Regions from separate parts of the Leuconostoc suionicum genome, predicted to be linked through region 3. Evidence: predicted binding sites of a transcription regulator. Region 3 holds the regulator's gene; each other region holds the start of a gene.
The links. Region 3 encodes Rex, which represses fermentation and respiration genes when NADH is low (regulators of the CRP and FNR family bind a similar motif). Its sites were predicted from a motif close to TTGTGAANTANTTCACAA; they were not measured.

Region 1 (4,220 bases), 410 kb from region 3:
TGGCCCGGTTGTATCATCAATTTCTTTAAACTTGAAGTTGTGTGGGTTGCTTTTAATATCATTAACGCCAGAAAGACTATTAAAATTATCTTTTAATGTTATTAATCCAGCTTTTGCTAGTAATTTCAATCCACGTGCCGTATTAGCTGCATTGTTAGCAATAGCAATTGTTGACCCATCTGGAATATCGTCAATAGAATCATATTTTTCAGAGTAAATGCCCATAGGTTCTAGGTATGTTGTCCCTAAAACACTCAGCTTGTTCGAGCTATTACTCTTGTTATAAGCCACAAAATACGCGTATGATTGAAAGGCATTAACATCCACTTTTCCTTGTGCAGTCGCTGTATTTAGTGAAACCCCATCAGTAAAGTTCTTAACCTTGATAGTGATATTTTCTTTTTTGGTTTCTGGTAGTTTCGCAATATATTCCCAAATTTGGGCGTCTGATCCTATCGATCCGACAGTCACTTCCGTCTTATCGGTTGTTTGCGCCGTGTTTCTATGAATAATCACACCTGCTACAATAACAATTCCTGCCACAACAGCTGCTATGACTACCGTTTTCTTTTTTACCATCTCAAATTCTCTTTCTTGTATTTTTTATTAGAAATACTTACAAAACGTCAGTGAAATCTCATACCACCATCAATTAAAATCGATTGCCCAGTAATATACTTTGCCTGCTGTGAAACCAAAAATGATACAACATCGGCTACATCATCAGGCAAAGCCGCTCTTCCTAACGCAATTTCATTGACAACACTTTGCCTTTGAATCTCAGCTGTTGTGTCTTTAATTTGTGCTGTTCGCTGATCAATATAATCACGTAAAGGTGTAATAACTATACCTGGATCGTAAGCATTTACAGTGATATTATATTTTGCAAGTTCTTTTGCCGCAGATTGACCTAATCCTCTAATGGCAAATTTGGAAGCCGAATATGCGCCTTGTAGTGCAGATCCTTCCACTGCAGCCAGTGACGCAGCATTGATTATCCTTCCACCACTCCCTTGCTTTTTCAACTGTTTTGCAGCCGCCTGGATTCCCCAAAAGGTTCCCTTAAGATTAACATCAAACAACCGCTCAACTTTTTTCGGATCACTATCAATAATACTATCAATGTAGGCAACCCCTGCGTTATTAACAAACACATCTAGACGACCAAAATCAGCTACTACTTTGTCGACCAAATCAAAAACTGATTTTCGATCAGCAACATCTAAAACATAATATTTGGCTTGCTTTTCCTTCATAGCGTTGATACTATCACTCACATATTTAGCACTAGATTCATCAATATCGACTACTGCAACGTAATAATTTTCTGTCGCGAGTCTCTCAGCAATTGCTTTTCCTATTCCTCTACCACTGCCTGTAATAATTGCTACTTTCTTTGACATTTATTACTCCTGTCTCTTTACATAAAGTTGTATTACTAGCATTGAAAATTTATTCTGAAAAATCAAACTGAGGTACAGGTTTTTAAAAAATACTCGTTTTATATACTAAAATAACGAGCCCAATGATTAACCAAAATAACCCAGTTAATTTTGCTTCCAGCGCTAAACTCAAACATATCCACAAATTCACTGGAAATCTTTCAACTCTGATAAGATGTTATTTACTTTGTTTGTCATAGACCGTTCTCCATTATTTTTTCTACATACGACAATAAAAAAGTCCCATAATCTTTGCATTATCCACAAAGATTATGGGACGAAAAACTCGTGTTACCACCCAAATTCTATAAAGTATCACTACTTTATACTTGACAGGTACATCAAAAGAAAGATACCTTAACGCGATAACGGGCGCACCCGAGCGATATTTACGAACATGCTCATACCACTAACGACTCCAAGACCATTTTCAATTCATTCGTAATACTAACTTTCACCAAATGTTAGCTCTCTTTGATTACCCCTAAAATTTACTTATCTTTTCTTTGTCTCATTTATTTGTAATAACCTTACAGTATTTATAATTATTTTGCAACCATTTATTTTTATTCTCATTGTTTTTTAATTGCATGTATTTTATTTCACAATTTGCGCAATATCCATAATTAATCGAACATATTCACGAAATCAAATGAATTGACAAACGATTCCAATGCCTGTATTATTAACAGTTGTTAAATGATTCACATAAGGGAGAAACACCATGTTTACACTAAATAAACCAGTTGCATCACTAAAGGAAATCATCGTTAAAAGTATTTTCTACGGATTTATTGCAGGAATGATTTCAGGAATGGTTAAAATCGGTTGGGAAAATATTTTGCCACCACGTACACTAGCTCGTAATGCCACTAATCCACCACAACATATGGCTGAACAACTTGGCATTCCATCTAAACTAGTTCATTCATTCTTTTACTACTCTCAAGATCAAAAAGTATTTTGGTTCACATTGATTCTACACTTCTCATTTGCCATTGCATTTGCAATACTATATGTGTTTGTATCTCAATATTGGTCTAAAATAGCTTTGTGGCAAGGTGCTGCTTATGGTATATTCCTTTGGATTCTTTGGCATATTATTATCATGCCTGCATTTGGAACAATTCCTGCTGCATGGAATCAACCTTTAGATGAACATATTTCTGAGTTCTTTGGGCACATCGTTTGGGCGTGGTCGATCGCAGTAACGGTCTACTTCTTAATTGCTAAGGATAAGAATGGTCATTTAGAAAACATATAATTTTACTTATCAAATAAAGGAGACGCAACTCGAAAAGTTGCGTCTCTTTTTATTTGTAGCATAATCTTACATTATTCACAAGCTAGTTAAAATTTAGGCTCACCAAGTGCATGTTGTGCCGCTAGGTTCAATAGACTCCATTGTCGGTCAAATCCTGGTTGGAAGAAAAAGTCGGCTTCAGCCAAATCTTCCAGACGAAGCCCTTGTTCGATAGCTAGCGCAATGACATTGCCCTGAGCCGTTATATCATAAGTCGATAGTACTGCACCACCTAAAATACGATGTGTCTGTGGATCATAGTCCAGTCCGACATAAACTTCGGTGTTCCCCTTTTCTCGAGGAACATAGTCGGGTCGTAAGGTATCTTGATAGAAGGAACTCTTCAAAGTAGCACCTGCTTTTTTGGCTGTTGTGGTATTTAATCCAGCCGTTGCAAAATGATAATCGAACACGCTTAATGCCGACGAGCCAACGGCCCCTTTGAAAGGAACTGAGGGCTGATTTTCAAATAAATGTGCGATTATATAACGGACTTCACGCCGTACAACGGTTGCTAGTGCAATCGGTATTTTAGTTTGTGCAGGGATTGAATACGATAGAACTGCATCTCCCGCAGCATAGACATCTGGTAAATTCGTCCGTAAATATTCATCAGTTTTAATCCAGCCTTGATCGTCTAAATCAATCGCACCTTTCAACCAATTCGTATTTGGCTTAACCCCAGCGGCTTGAATAACTAAATCACTTGGGTACTTCCCCTCATTTGTTTTGACTGCCGTTACTTGACTAGTTCCCTCATAACTTTCGATGCGAACGCCAGTAACCACTTTTACACCTTTATCAGCTAATTCCTTTTCCAGAATAGCTGTTAATTCCGCATCCAAATAATTGCCCAAAGGGCGGTCAATCATATCAATTAAAGTAACGTTTTTCCCGGCCTTAATACTTGCTTCCGCTGCCTCAACGCCAATGTAACCCGCACCAACAATTGTGATATTTTTAACAGCAGGGTTTTCTAACTTGGCTTTTATACTTGTTGCCCAATCTTTACCGCGCATGAGATAGACATTTTCTAAATCGTTCCCTGGAACAGGTAGACTATTTGGTGTCACGCCTGAACTTAATATCAGCTTATCATAGCTATATTTCTCAATACTACCGGTAGTGACGTCTTTGACAGAAACTGTCCTATCATCAGCATTAATTGCTAGTACTTGGTGATTATTGTAAATTTCTGCGCCCAACTGTTCCATATCTTCAGGACGGAAATTACGAACATCATTAACATCAGTAACACTATTTTCTAAATACAATTCCATGCCGCAAGACATGAATGAAATAAAATCACCGACCTCAAATAACTTGATGTCAAGATTCTTGTGTTTACGAGTTAGTTCTAAAATTGCTTGATGTCCCCCGTGAGATGCACCAACTATAATAATCTTTGTTTTTGACATTCTTAATTCCTCCTTAATATTGTTATTCTTTTCCTATCTAACATACTACAACAATTC
Region 2 (4,220 bases), 430 kb from region 3:
AGTTAAAATTTCGTCATAGATTGGTGCTTGGATAACGGCTGAGTTTTCTGTGGCACAAATCATGCCGTTATCAAAACGCTTTGATAACAACAAATCAGACACGGCACGATCTGTGTCAACAGTTGCATCAATATAAACTGCACCGTTTCCAGCTCCAACACCCATTGATGGATTTCCTGACTTTAAAGCTGCATTAACCATTGATGGTCCACCAGTAGCTAAAATTGAAGCAATATGAGGATTTTGTATCAACGCACTTGTTGCATATAGTGATGGCTTTTCAATCCATTGGATAAAGTTTTCCGGTGCGCCTGCTTTAACCGCAGCATCATAAACAATTTGTGCAGCAAGCACTGATGACTTTTGTGCTTGAGGATGGAAAGCAAAGATAATTGTGTTACGCGTTTTTGCTGTCAACATTGATTTGAAAATAGTTGTCGATGTTGGATTTGTAGTTGGAACAATTCCTGCCAGAACACCTAGTGGCGCTGCCAGTTCAACTTTCCCTTGAATCTTATCTTCACTAATGACACCAACCGTTTTATCAAATTTAATAGCGTTGTAAACAGACTCTGATGCAAAACGGTTTTTCGTATCTTTGTCTTCTACAACACCACGACCCGTTTCATCATGAGCAGCGTGGGCTAATAGCAGTGAATTTTCTGAACCAGCTAAAGCCATAGCTGCAACAATTTTATCAACTTGTTCTTGAGAAAATGTTGAAAATTCAGCTAATGCTTTTTGTGATTTTTCTACCAAACCCTCGGTCATTTTCTCAGCTTGTGTCTGTAGTTCCGCTTTTTCTTCAGGTGTCAAAACCTTTTTTGCGGGCTTTTTTGCAATTGCTTCTGCCATAATTTTATGCTCCTTTACTTGCTCATTTATTAACAATATAAGTATATATCATCTCCTTTAAAAAAGCAACTGTATTTAAAAAAGTTTTTAAAACGTTGTTTTAATAGCATTTGGAAGCGCTAACATAAACAAGGAGTAATTGTATAGTAAATCACATGGAGGCCGTTTTGACAACAAAAAAATACCCCAAATTAAATATGTGGGATACTTTTTTATTTATTTTGAATACTTATTAACTAAATACCATACCGCCATCGACAATCAATGTTTGTCCAGTGACATAGTTTGAATCTTCACTTGAAAGGAAAGAAACGACATTAGCAACGTCTTCTGGTTCACTCAAACGTCCCATAGCGATTCCTTCAGAGAATTGTGCCATGCCCCACTCATCGTCTTTGCCAGCATTTACACTAACCTCATGAGCGATATCTTCCATCATTGGTGTTTTAACAATTCCAGGCGCAAATGCATTTACTGTAATACCAAACTCTGCTAATTCTCTAGCTGTTGTTTGTGTAATACCACGAATAGCAAACTTTGTTGATCCATAAGCAGTTAAATTAGCGTTACCTTGAACACCAGCTTGCGATGTTGCATTAATAATTTTGCCACCATGACCAAATTCTTTGAATGCGTCTACTGCTGCCTGAGTTCCCCAAACAATACCATTTACGTTAATGCCCCACGTCCAGTTCATGTCGTCTTCTGTGACAGACATGATTGGTGTCGTAGGAGCAACACCAGCATTATTAACAATTACATCAAAACCGTTAAACTTTTCTTTTGTTTCTTTAACAGCCGCAAAAACTTCATCACGTTTTGCTACGTCAGCCTTAATAGCGATGGCTTCTCCACCATTTCTATTAATTTCATCAGCTACTTTTTGTACTTTTTCAATATGACGTCCAACTAGGGCAACCTTAAACCCATCTTTTGACAATCGTTCTGCGATTGCTTGTCCAATTCCTTGACCAGCTCCAGTTACCAAAGCGACTTTATTTTCTGACATTGTTTTTTTCCTCACAATTTTCTAATGCATATATTCTATACCTTAATTGTGATTTTGTAAACTATCTTTAAAAACCTTTCTTAATGCTATAATAAGAAGATAATCAACTAAGGAAAAAATTACACAATGTACTATATAGATGGTCAATTTTATCAACTGGGATACAAACAAAAAATTAGTTTCTTTTTTATCTCTTTAATCATTAACTCATTTGGTAATGGATTAAGTGTGGCTAGCGCTATGGGTTCGGCCCCATGGACGGCTAGCGCCGCTAACTTAGCTAACACCACTGGATGGCAAATTAGTATCTTTTTAGCTATTACAGCTGTTTCTGTGGCCTTCTTAAATATGTGGTTAGCCATGCGTATCAATTGGTTACGATTATTTGGCAATATTTTCTTCGGTATGGCGTTTAGTATTTTAGTTGGCATATTCGCCAATTACTTTATCTCGCTGGGCATTCGTCAACTTAGTTGGTGGTGGCGTATTCCTCTTGACCTGTTTGGTATTTGGACAATTGGCGTGGCCATTTCTATATACCAGCGTGTCAATTGGATTCTTCACCCCTTAGATGATCTGACGAATATCTTACGCTTTGATTATTTCCGTGGCAATGCTAGTAAAGCTCAAATGAGTAATTTCGCTGTTGCAATTGGTATTTCGATTATTTGTCTCATCATTAGCCATCAAATAGTGGCGCTCGGTATTGGTACTGTCATGTCCTTCCTTTTACAGGGGCGTAATATTGCTTGGGCGGATCGTCATATTTTCAAACGACTTGTTCATGGTGATATCACCGGTGCATCATAATAAAAAAGAAGACAAATTACTTGTCTTCTTTTTTATTATAGTCTTGAGCTGCCCAGTGATTAATTGGCCCAAACTTATGTCCAACAGCAATTTCATGTTCGATCGCTGTTGCCGTCACATCGTGGGCAATGCGAATAGCTGTAGCAATGTCTTTCCCCTTAGCAATTTCAGCGGCAATAGCAGCGCTTAAAGTGTCCCCAGTACCATTGATGTGTGTAGTATCAAAATACGGATGCCTTAACCAAAAATCAGATCCATCCGCGAGAAGAACATAGTCAGCAACCTCATTTTGGTTATCTTGATTATGCCATCCTTTGATAATAACATTTTGGACACCCAGAGATTGAATATCTTTTGCAGCTGCTGCCTGTTGCTGTTCATTATCAATAGTACGTCCTGTTATCAACTGTGCTTCAAAAAAGTTCGGAGTTGCAACTGTTGCAAGGGGTAGAAGTTTTTCTTTTAGTGCCTCAAAGGCCGCTGCCTCTAACAACTGAGCACCATGTTTTGTTGTTATTACCGGATCAACTACTAATGGACCAAAGTCAAACTTTTTATAAGCTTTTACCACCGCTTCAATTAGGCTAGCATCTGATAACATTCCTGTCTTACTAGCACGAACTTTAAAATCGTCAGCAAGAACCTCAAACTGTTTGTCAATAAAGTCTAGCGGTAAGGTTTCCGCAGCATGAATACCGTATGAGTTCCCAGCCACAGCAGCAACTAACACACTCATACCGTATGTTTTTCTAATGAAAAAGGTATGTAAATCTGCTTGCATACCTGCGGATCCATCTGAATCAGAACCTGCTATTGTTAAAACTTGTGGAAATTCATTTACCATATTAAACCCCTACTTTCAAAAAAAACAGCCGAAGCTGTTTAACTAAAAATCTTTTTTGTGGTGTGACTAATAACCTGATTATTCAAAAGGAAATACGAAATACCTACTTGAATGGGAAACATAATTAAATTCTTAATGACACGTGGTGTAATAAAGGTTAAAAATGAAGGCCAATCGTGTGCTGTATGATACATCATAACCAACCAAATCGAATTTAAACCAATATTAGCAATTAATAGTACCAAACCCACAGCAATACTTACTCGCCACCAGCTTGTTTTGTCGTGCTTGAAATAAGCCAGTGAATAAATTAACGCACTAATCATTGCTGTAAAAGTGAATCCCAAAAAGAATGCACCTGGATTAATAATTGTTGCGCCGATAATGTCTAATATCGCCGCAATTAACATAGACCACAATGGGCCATACCATTTAGCAATAAGAGACATTGTTACAAATGCAAAGCTTACTTGAAGTACATTAGTACCGACTGTCAGCCTGCTCAGCACCATGTGAAGTGCCATCAACATCGCCAATAAAACAAATTGACGCGTATCTAGTTTTGGGAAAACCCACGTTCGTGCTGTATTTTCCATGCTATAGAACCTCCGAGTGGAGCGTTCACCTTATATAGTGGTGAATGTGACTGATGCATCGCACAAACCAATTAGCTAATACGAAAAACGATTAGCTAATTAGTTT
Region 3 (4,220 bases):
TATCACCTGTCATGATAATAATGTTTTCCGCTGACTCCGGATTTTTAGCATTCCAGTCAATGACCTTTTCTAATTGATTAGCTGACAAATGTACCGAATACAATTGTTGGTCAAATGTTGATACAACTGCACCATTGGAACCAACAAAATCCATTTCAAAGCCATTATTAATTGTTGGGGCAAACAATTGTTGTAGATTTTTAACTTGGCGCCCTGAAGCCGCAACAAAACGCATATCGCGTGTCTTCATGACTGATAAAACGCGTTCAAATCTAGCTTGACTATATTCGTCATTTGCCGTTAAAAACGTGCCATCCATGTCCGACGCAATTAATTTAATTGACATTCCTTGTCTCCTACTCGTAAATACTATCTTTCAATTGTACCAAAAAAGCGCCGTTAAGCGCTAATTTCATTCAAATTGTTTAAGATATTCTTGATAACCAGATTCATCAATTACCCAATCTAGTTCACCAATATACTCAGCATGGGGATCATGGTAAGCAAATTCATGCTTGAATTTGTACAATCCATCTGAATTATCAAACTCACCGATGCCACCAAAATCGTACTCAACTTTGCTTAATTCAAGTCCCCACTTAAGCATCTCATATTGAATAGCTGCAGGCGCATTATGCTTTCCAAATTCACGATATGAACCAGCGTACATATACCAAATTTCATCACCATAAGAGAAACCAAGGCCACTGGCAATAACTTGATTTTCATAATGGGCTAGATAAACACGGAATAATCCCGTGCCAGCCCATAACTTTTGCATTCGTAAGAAATAGTCAATTGGTCGATGGGTAATACCATGGCTCTTCGCCATCGATACATATGTATCAAACAATGCGCGAATGTCTTCTTCACTATCACCACTTGTAACAGTAACCCCGTCACGAAAAGCACGACGAATATCATTTCTGACTTTCGGCTTAAAATGAAGCATTAACTCTTCTTCATTTGTAATGGGTTTAGCCCCTTCACCACGACCATCATAGTACAAAACAACATTCTTACGTGGTTGAATGTTACCATGCATATGCTCAACTTGTTTGTTTCTTGTTTTAAATCCAGCATCAATATACTTTTGATTTAACGCATCAGAATATGATACCTCAGGATCCATACGTACCAAAAATACATTATCTGGCAAAGCCGTCAATGCTTCATTAATCATTGACTTAATCAAGTCAATATCCTCAACATCAGCTACTGGCCCTCGGCCAACATAAGCTAATAGTTTTCCTGGCACTGCTTCGACGGTTAAAATAGACATAGCGGCATCAATTTTTCCGTCAGTTTCGTGGTAAACGTAAATGTGTCCCCAGTTGGATTTTAACTCTCCCCACAATGGATCCTGTGTTACTTGCCCACGGGGATTTTCACGAACGAATTGCTGGTAATCAGTTACTTTTTTGGAATCATCTAAATTTAAAATAGTCATGTGAAATTATAGTCCTGTCGTAATTGAGCCGTAGTTTTCGATGAAATAAACTAACGTCTGTAATTCATTTGTTAAGTCAACGTTTTGTACACGAACACCTGCCGGAACAGTTACACGCACCGGTGTAAAGTTTAAAATGCCCTTAACGCTCGTTTCTACTAATTGGTCTGTTATTTCTTGTGCTACGCCTTGAGGAACAGTTAGAATCGCGATATTGATGCGTTGTGCTGTCATCTGTTCTTGTAATTCTGCCATAGAATAAATAGGCACACCTGATAAAATTGTACCCGCACGTTTTTCGTCAGCATCAAATGCTGCTGCAATACGCATATTTGATGATTGATGGAAATTGAAATTCAACAGCGCTTGTCCAAGGTTACCAGCACCAATTAAAGCCACATTAATTAAGCTATCTTGGTCCAATACATTGGCAAAAAAATCTAAAAGCGCTTTGACATCATAACCATAGCCACGCTTACCTAGCGCACCAAAATATGAAAAATCTCGACGAATTGTTGCCGCATCGAACTTAATAGCTTCACTCAACTCTGAGGAAGAAATCCGTTCCTTGCCAGCATCATGTAAAAATGTTAGATAACGAAAATATATAGGTAGCCGCTTAGCAGTTGCACGCGGTATTTTAGGTTGTTGAGTCATAATTATCTCCATTAGTTAAACTTGTGAACTTTTGCATAACTAGTATACCATATATAAAAAGGTTTTAGCAAAAGATAGTGATGTTTTCACAATGATGTCAAGATTGTAACAATTCAAAATCTAATCCCGGATCCGTGTTTAAATCTAAATCAGCAAAAATATTTTTCTTGTAATTCCAATAACCTGCAGCACCAATCATTGCCGCATTATCCCCTGTATACTGCATCGGAACGGGGATAAATTCTGTCTTTGGAAAATCGTTTAATAGCATAGTCAATTCTTCACGTAATTGAGAATTTGCGGCGACACCGCCAGCTAATACGAAACTTTTAACGGGAAAATTTTCTAATGCTCGTTTTGTTCGACCAATTAATGCATCAACAACAGCATTTTGAAAGCTAGTCGCCAAATCATCCTGGTTGATTGTTTCCTCTTTTTGATTGGCGTGATGCACATAATTAATTACCGCACTCTTCAAACCAGAAAAACTAAAATCATAGTTATCTTCATGTGCCATGGCAGTTGGAAATTTAATGGTTGGTTGGCCTCTATGAGCCATCTCATCAATTGTCTTCCCAGCAGGATACGGCAAATTTAATAGCCGCCCAACTTTGTCAAAGCTTTCTCCTGCTGCGTCATCACGTGTTTCACCAATGACTTCAAATTGATTTTCTTCACGCATCAATACAAGTTCAGTATGTCCACCAGAAACCATTAATGCCATGGCTGGATATTTAATTGGTTTGTTGAAATTTGCCGCCGCAATATGGCCTGCTAAGTGATTAACTGGAATAACTGGCAAACCATGCGCCAGAGCAAATGTTTTCGCCCCCATTAAGCCTACTAATAAAGAGCCGACTAGTCCCGGTCCATATGTTACAGCAACCGCATCAAGCGCTTTGGGTTCTACATGAGCCGTGTCTAAAGCATCATTTAGTACCCGGGTAATCCATTCAATATGATGTCTACTAGCCACTTCAGGAACAATACCACCAAAGCGTTGATGTGAATTAATTTGAGTAGCCACACTGTTGCTTAGAACAATGTTACCGTCTTCAACAATGGCGACACTTGTTTCATCCGCACTTGATTCAAAGGAAATTATTTTAGTCAATTTTTTTCTCCATCATAATTGCATCATCACCATTTCTATAATATTTTTCACGACGATAATACTCTGTAAATCCCAGTTTTCTATATAATGCTTGGGCGCCTCCATTTTGTGCTGATACTTCAAGCAAAAATCGAGTAACTTGCTTCATATTAAAAATATGTTTAAAAATGTTCTGTGCTACACCTTGTTTTTGATAATCAGGATGTACTGCAACACTAACAATTTCAGCTTCATCAAGTATTGTCGTGACACCAACAAAACCACCATCCCCGATAAAATAAGCTGTCCTGGGACTAGCTAAATCATGTTCAAAAACGCTTTTGGGCCAAGGGGATGATCCAAAAGCAGCATCGGCTATATGCCATATCAAGTCAATATCTTCAGTTGTTGCTCGTCGAATCATCAAAGTGTAGTGCCATCGATACCGCATCTTCGCGATTATCGAGGTAATATCCTTTCTTAATACCTGTTTGCTTATAGCCTAGTCGTTCATACAATGCCAGTGCGCCTATGTTGGACACTCTGGCCTCCAAAGTCATTGATGACACATCGGTTTTTTTGGTAAACAATTTCAGCTCTTGCATGAGCATCGTGCCTAAGCCGCTATTTTGCCACACGGGCAGGACAGCTATATTAGTAATATGCATGTCATGAATGTCAGTGCGTAAAGCAGCACCAGCAAAACCAACAATTTGACCACGTCGTTCAATGACCAAATACAGTCGGACATGGGGACGTGACAGTTCACTCACAAAATCACGTAAAAGCCATGGCGCTGAACCATTATAAACTGCTTCTTCAATTTTTATTAGCATATCGATGTCTGACATCGTAGCTCGCCTTAATAAGAATGTTGTCCCTTGGACATCAACGACTTTTTCGGTATATTTTGGCAAACTATTTAATAAATGCTTTGATTTTCTAAATTTCAAAAACATAGTTTTCTGGTTTATCCTCACCAGGATGAGCAGCAATCCAGTTCAGCTCTGCTTGCGTTTT
Region 4 (4,220 bases), 160 kb from region 3:
GTTTTTTCAATATTGTTTTTTTAGTTTACGCTGCAACACTACCAAACAAAACACTTAGTGTTACATTGGTTGCATTTACAGAAATGCTACCAACACTATTCTCCATTATTGTTGGAAATTTTGCTGATAAAACGAAGCATCACCTTCAGTCTTGGAGTATTGCTCGCCTCTCCCAATCAATAATCTTTTTGATTATTACTGTGATATTGATTTTCTTTGACGGTCAATTTTGGAGTTTTTTGATACTGTTATTATTAGTCTTTATTTCTTCGGTAGTCGGATCTTATAGTAATTTACTAATGAAACCAGTTTCTAGATTTATTTTAAGCGATTCTGATTTGCAAGAAGCAATGAGCTTGGAGCAAACTGTCAGTATTGCCGTCAACTTAATTGGTGGTTTTTCCGGAGTCGCTTTACTTGGCATTTTGCATCAAAATTACGCTGGATTTAGTCTTATCAATGCTGGGATGTTTGTTATTGCTTGGTCTATTATGGCGCTTAATCATCGTCAATTTTCGGAAGCCGAACAACATATTGAAGCAGAAACAAAGTCAAATACCAATACATCAATTTTTTCAGATTTAAAATCAACTTTTATTTATGTTTACAAGGATTATCTATTTTTCCAAATTTTACTGCTCGCTACCGCCATTAATTTTGTCGGCACCTCTTTTAATGGTATTTTTAACCTGACCTTATTACATAGCAAATCATTATTAATTGGCAACTTTGGCACGACCGTAGCTATTTTTGGCGCAATAAGTTCAATTGGTCTATTGACTGGATCTTTGGTTACCAATGATTTTTTTAAGGAACTAACAACAAAACAATTAGTTGGTATCTCTGGTATCGGTATTGTGTTAATTGCTGCTGTACCAATTTTTTATCCAAATGGTGTTTTATGGATGCTAATCATTTTTTTATTTTCATACATTGAAGCTAAAATCAATCCAAAATTAGGAGCAATCTTAATGAAGCGAATCGATCATAATCGCTTGGCTGGAGTGTCCGGTCTGATTAATACATTCGTTATGTCGGCCACGCCACTTGGTCAAATTATTTTTCTCGGCACCGCAAATATCTATTCACCAAATATTTCTTGGTTCTTCATGGGATTTTTAGCATCAATGATTACCATTTATACAATCATAACTCGCCAACAAGATATGGAACTGGTTGAAAAAAACAGAGAATCCGCTATACTATAATTATTATGAAACCACGTAAACTAAACATCAAAACTATTCCAGCTGCTGACATTAACCGTGCTTATCGCTTTTGGCGTGATGTATTTGATTTGCCGCAATCTGGCCACCAAAGTGGTCGTCATCTTGTGATTGATGGCGAAGATATTGTGTTTGTCTTCGGCAAACCAACTGACCGCCTAGAAATGCTCGTTCGTGATCACCAAGCTGATTTGGTAAAACACTTACGTAACAATTTCATCCCAATTATTGGTAAGCCAGAAAACAGATTTGGAAACAAAATTGCCTTATCAATACATGATTCCGAAGGTAATTTAATTGTTTTAGAAGCCAATGCTTAAGTTCAAAATAAAAAAGCGTAAACAGCTATTATAAGTTGTTTACGCTCTTTTACTATTAAAGTGTTGTAAAATCAATAACCTTACGACCAGTAATTGAACCGGCTTTCATTTCATCAATAATATCATTCATGTCTTGGAAAGCAACAGTTTCAACAATTGGCTTAACTTTTCCTTCGGCACCAAATTGGAATGCTTCCTTCAAATCTGCTCGCGTACCAACTAGAGAGCCACGAACCTCGATACCATCAAGAACTGTTTTAGCAATGTTCAAGGCCATGTCACCTTGTGGCAAAGCAACAGCCACAAGTTTACCCATAGGGCGCAATACATTAACAGCTTGTGAGAATGCCGCATCATTAACAGCAGTTACCTGGGCATTGTGAACACCACCAGTTAATTCATTAACCTTAGCTACAACATCTTCTTTTTTACGATTAACTAGAACTTCTGCACCGTTATCTTTTGCCGCTGCTAGCTTGTCATCATTACCATCAATAACAGCAACATGTGCACCGAAAACGCTATGTGCATATTGAACAGCCAAATTACCCAAACCACCGGCGCCGTGAACAGACACCCATTCTCCAGGCTTAGTTTCACCAACCTTCAAGGCCTTGTACATCGTAACACCAGCACAAGTAATTGAAGTGGCTTCAACTGGATCCAATCCATCTGGTACTTTAACTGCATACTTAGCATTGACAACGGCTTGTTGTGACATTGCCCCATCAATTGTGTAACCGGAATTGCGTACTTTACGACAGAAAGTTTCATTACCTGATACACAGTAATCACAAACGCCACAAGCATCATAGAACCAAGCAATTGACACACGGTCACCAACCTTAAGATAAGCATCGGCCCCTTCACCTAATTTTGACACACGGCCAACACCTTCGTGCCCAATGACACGACCAAAGTTACCATTGCGTTCACCAATCTTATTAGGGTCACCGAAATCGCCATTTGCACAGTGCAAATCAGTGTGACAAAGGCCAACATATTCAATATCAACCAACGCGTCCCCGAATGCCAACGCACGTGGTTGCCAATCATCAATTAAATCGACATAACCATCATTTACGTTACGAACAACTGCTGCTTTCATTTTTAACCTCTTTCTTGTATGTGAACTTATTTACAATTAATTTTAACCCTAATTAGTACATTTGTAAAGTATAAGTTGCTATTTAATATATAGCGTTAGTGACTCGATTCACATAAACCAACCTAAAAAAGAGCATTATTAATAAATGCTCTTTTAAAATTTATTAAACTATTAATTACGACCAAGCTTTTTAAATCCAGGAATTGTCAGCATAAAGATCAAGCTAACCATGTACATGAGTGATAGGCTCAACATAACCGTAGCGACATTATAGTTGTCCATAATCCAACCAATTACAACTGATGAAAATGCCCCAATGGCACGTCCTGATCCCATCAATGTGTTAGCAGCTGTGGCTCTTATTTCTGATGGATACAGACGACTGATAACCGCTCCAAATCCACCATACATACCATTAGAGAAAAATCCAACTAAAGCACCCAATATAATTAATGTCCACATGTTATATGCAAATGTAAAGACATAAATCATAAGCGCTGATGCAACTAAGAATATGGCAAAAGCACGTCGAGGACCAATTGTATCTAAAATCGTACCAAAAGTAAGCATACCGACTGCCATACCGATAATAATTGGTATCATACCAAGATTAACGTATCCTGCTGTAATTGTTTCTGTAATACCCAATTGCTTACGCATAATTGTTGGTAACCAGTTCATTAATCCGTAGTATCCAGATGTTTGTATTGTTAACATAACAATCAATACGAAAGACGTGTAGGCACGTTTTGGGCTATTAGCAATTGTCGAAAAGCTAAACTTCTTTTTACCAGCCTTATAATCCGATTGTAACTGTTCAAATTCAGGTGTTTCTTTTAAATGGCGACGAACAATGTATACAACGATTAATGGCAAGAATCCAATCATGAATAATCCACGCCATCCAAATGACGGCATAATTAATGTCGCCAAAATTGCAGCAAGTATAGCACCGACTTGACCGCCAATCGCAGTAATAGAGCTCATACGCCCGACACGGCTGGCTCTAAAACTTTCAGCAATTAATGCCATACTTACACCATACTCGCCACCGGTTCCCATTCCTAGTAAGAAACGAGCAGCATAGATTGTGTGTGTTGTCTAAAAATGCAAGAATCACTGTTGCAAAAGTTACCAACATAATTGTATAAGACAAAACCTTAACACGACCAATACGATCCGCTAAAATACCAAATAAAAGACTTCCTAATAATGCTCCCCAGTTTGACATGGCTGCGATAATACCGCCCTGTGCCCCGGTAATATGTAATTCAGCAATCATGGGTGCCAATGCGAATGATAAGAAAGTGGCATCCATATGATCTAAAGTGAATCCCAAAGTTGTTGAACCAAGAACAACCTTTTGTTCACTGGTCATCTTCCCTATAGATACTGGTTCCTGTTGTGCTACGTTCTCGGACTGACTAACTGTCATATATTATTTTCCTCCAAAATGTCTGCTCACTGGCAAACGTTATTTTGTCCGTTAATTATTAAACCATATATACAGTAATTAATCAATCAAACGTTTAACAATTTTTAAATTATTGTACAAAAAAAGCGCTC

Region 1: a site for Rex is predicted at 2,135-2,152, ahead of A6B45_RS00515 (YagU family protein). Genes of this name have one in related genera too.
Region 2: a site for Rex is predicted at 1,911-1,928, ahead of A6B45_RS00645 ((S)-acetoin forming diacetyl reductase). Genes of this name have one in related genera too.
Region 4: a site for Rex is predicted at 2,673-2,690, ahead of adhP (alcohol dehydrogenase AdhP). Genes of this name have one in related genera too.

The regions. Positions count from the first base shown of each region.
Region 1 is NZ_CP015247.1:88,457-92,676, reverse strand. Features, by position in the region: gene A6B45_RS00525 (MetQ/NlpA family ABC transporter substrate-binding protein) at 1-579, opposite strand, end outside; gene A6B45_RS00520 (acetoin reductase) at 627-1,403, opposite strand; T-box leader at 1,713-1,958, opposite strand; gene A6B45_RS00515 (YagU family protein) at 2,167-2,706, shown strand; gene A6B45_RS00510 (FAD-dependent oxidoreductase) at 2,793-4,163, opposite strand.
Region 2 is NZ_CP015247.1:111,706-115,925, reverse strand. Features, by position in the region: gene adhE (bifunctional acetaldehyde-CoA/alcohol dehydrogenase) at 1-855, opposite strand, end outside; gene A6B45_RS00645 ((S)-acetoin forming diacetyl reductase) at 1,088-1,864, opposite strand; gene A6B45_RS00640 (hypothetical protein) at 1,991-2,674, shown strand; gene thiD (bifunctional hydroxymethylpyrimidine kinase/phosphomethylpyrimidine kinase) at 2,691-3,518, opposite strand; gene A6B45_RS00630 (folate family ECF transporter S component) at 3,557-4,114, opposite strand; THF riboswitch at 4,151-4,220, opposite strand, start outside.
Region 3 is NZ_CP015247.1:1,710,196-1,714,415, forward strand. Features, by position in the region: gene A6B45_RS08600 (HAD-IIB family hydrolase) at 1-346, opposite strand, end outside; gene A6B45_RS08605 (lipid II:glycine glycyltransferase FemX) at 413-1,450, opposite strand; gene A6B45_RS08610 (redox-sensing transcriptional repressor Rex) at 1,457-2,107, opposite strand; gene tsaD (tRNA (adenosine(37)-N6)-threonylcarbamoyltransferase complex transferase subunit TsaD) at 2,205-3,221, opposite strand; gene rimI (ribosomal protein S18-alanine N-acetyltransferase) at 3,214-3,624, opposite strand; gene rimI (ribosomal protein S18-alanine N-acetyltransferase) at 3,602-4,159, opposite strand; gene tsaB (tRNA (adenosine(37)-N6)-threonylcarbamoyltransferase complex dimerization subunit type 1 TsaB) at 4,143-4,220, opposite strand, start outside.
Region 4 is NZ_CP015247.1:1,865,840-1,870,059, forward strand. Features, by position in the region: gene A6B45_RS09375 (MFS transporter) at 1-1,208, shown strand, start outside; gene A6B45_RS09380 (VOC family protein) at 1,214-1,546, shown strand; gene adhP (alcohol dehydrogenase AdhP) at 1,602-2,654, opposite strand; partial or broken gene A6B45_RS09390 (MFS transporter) at 2,826-4,089, opposite strand.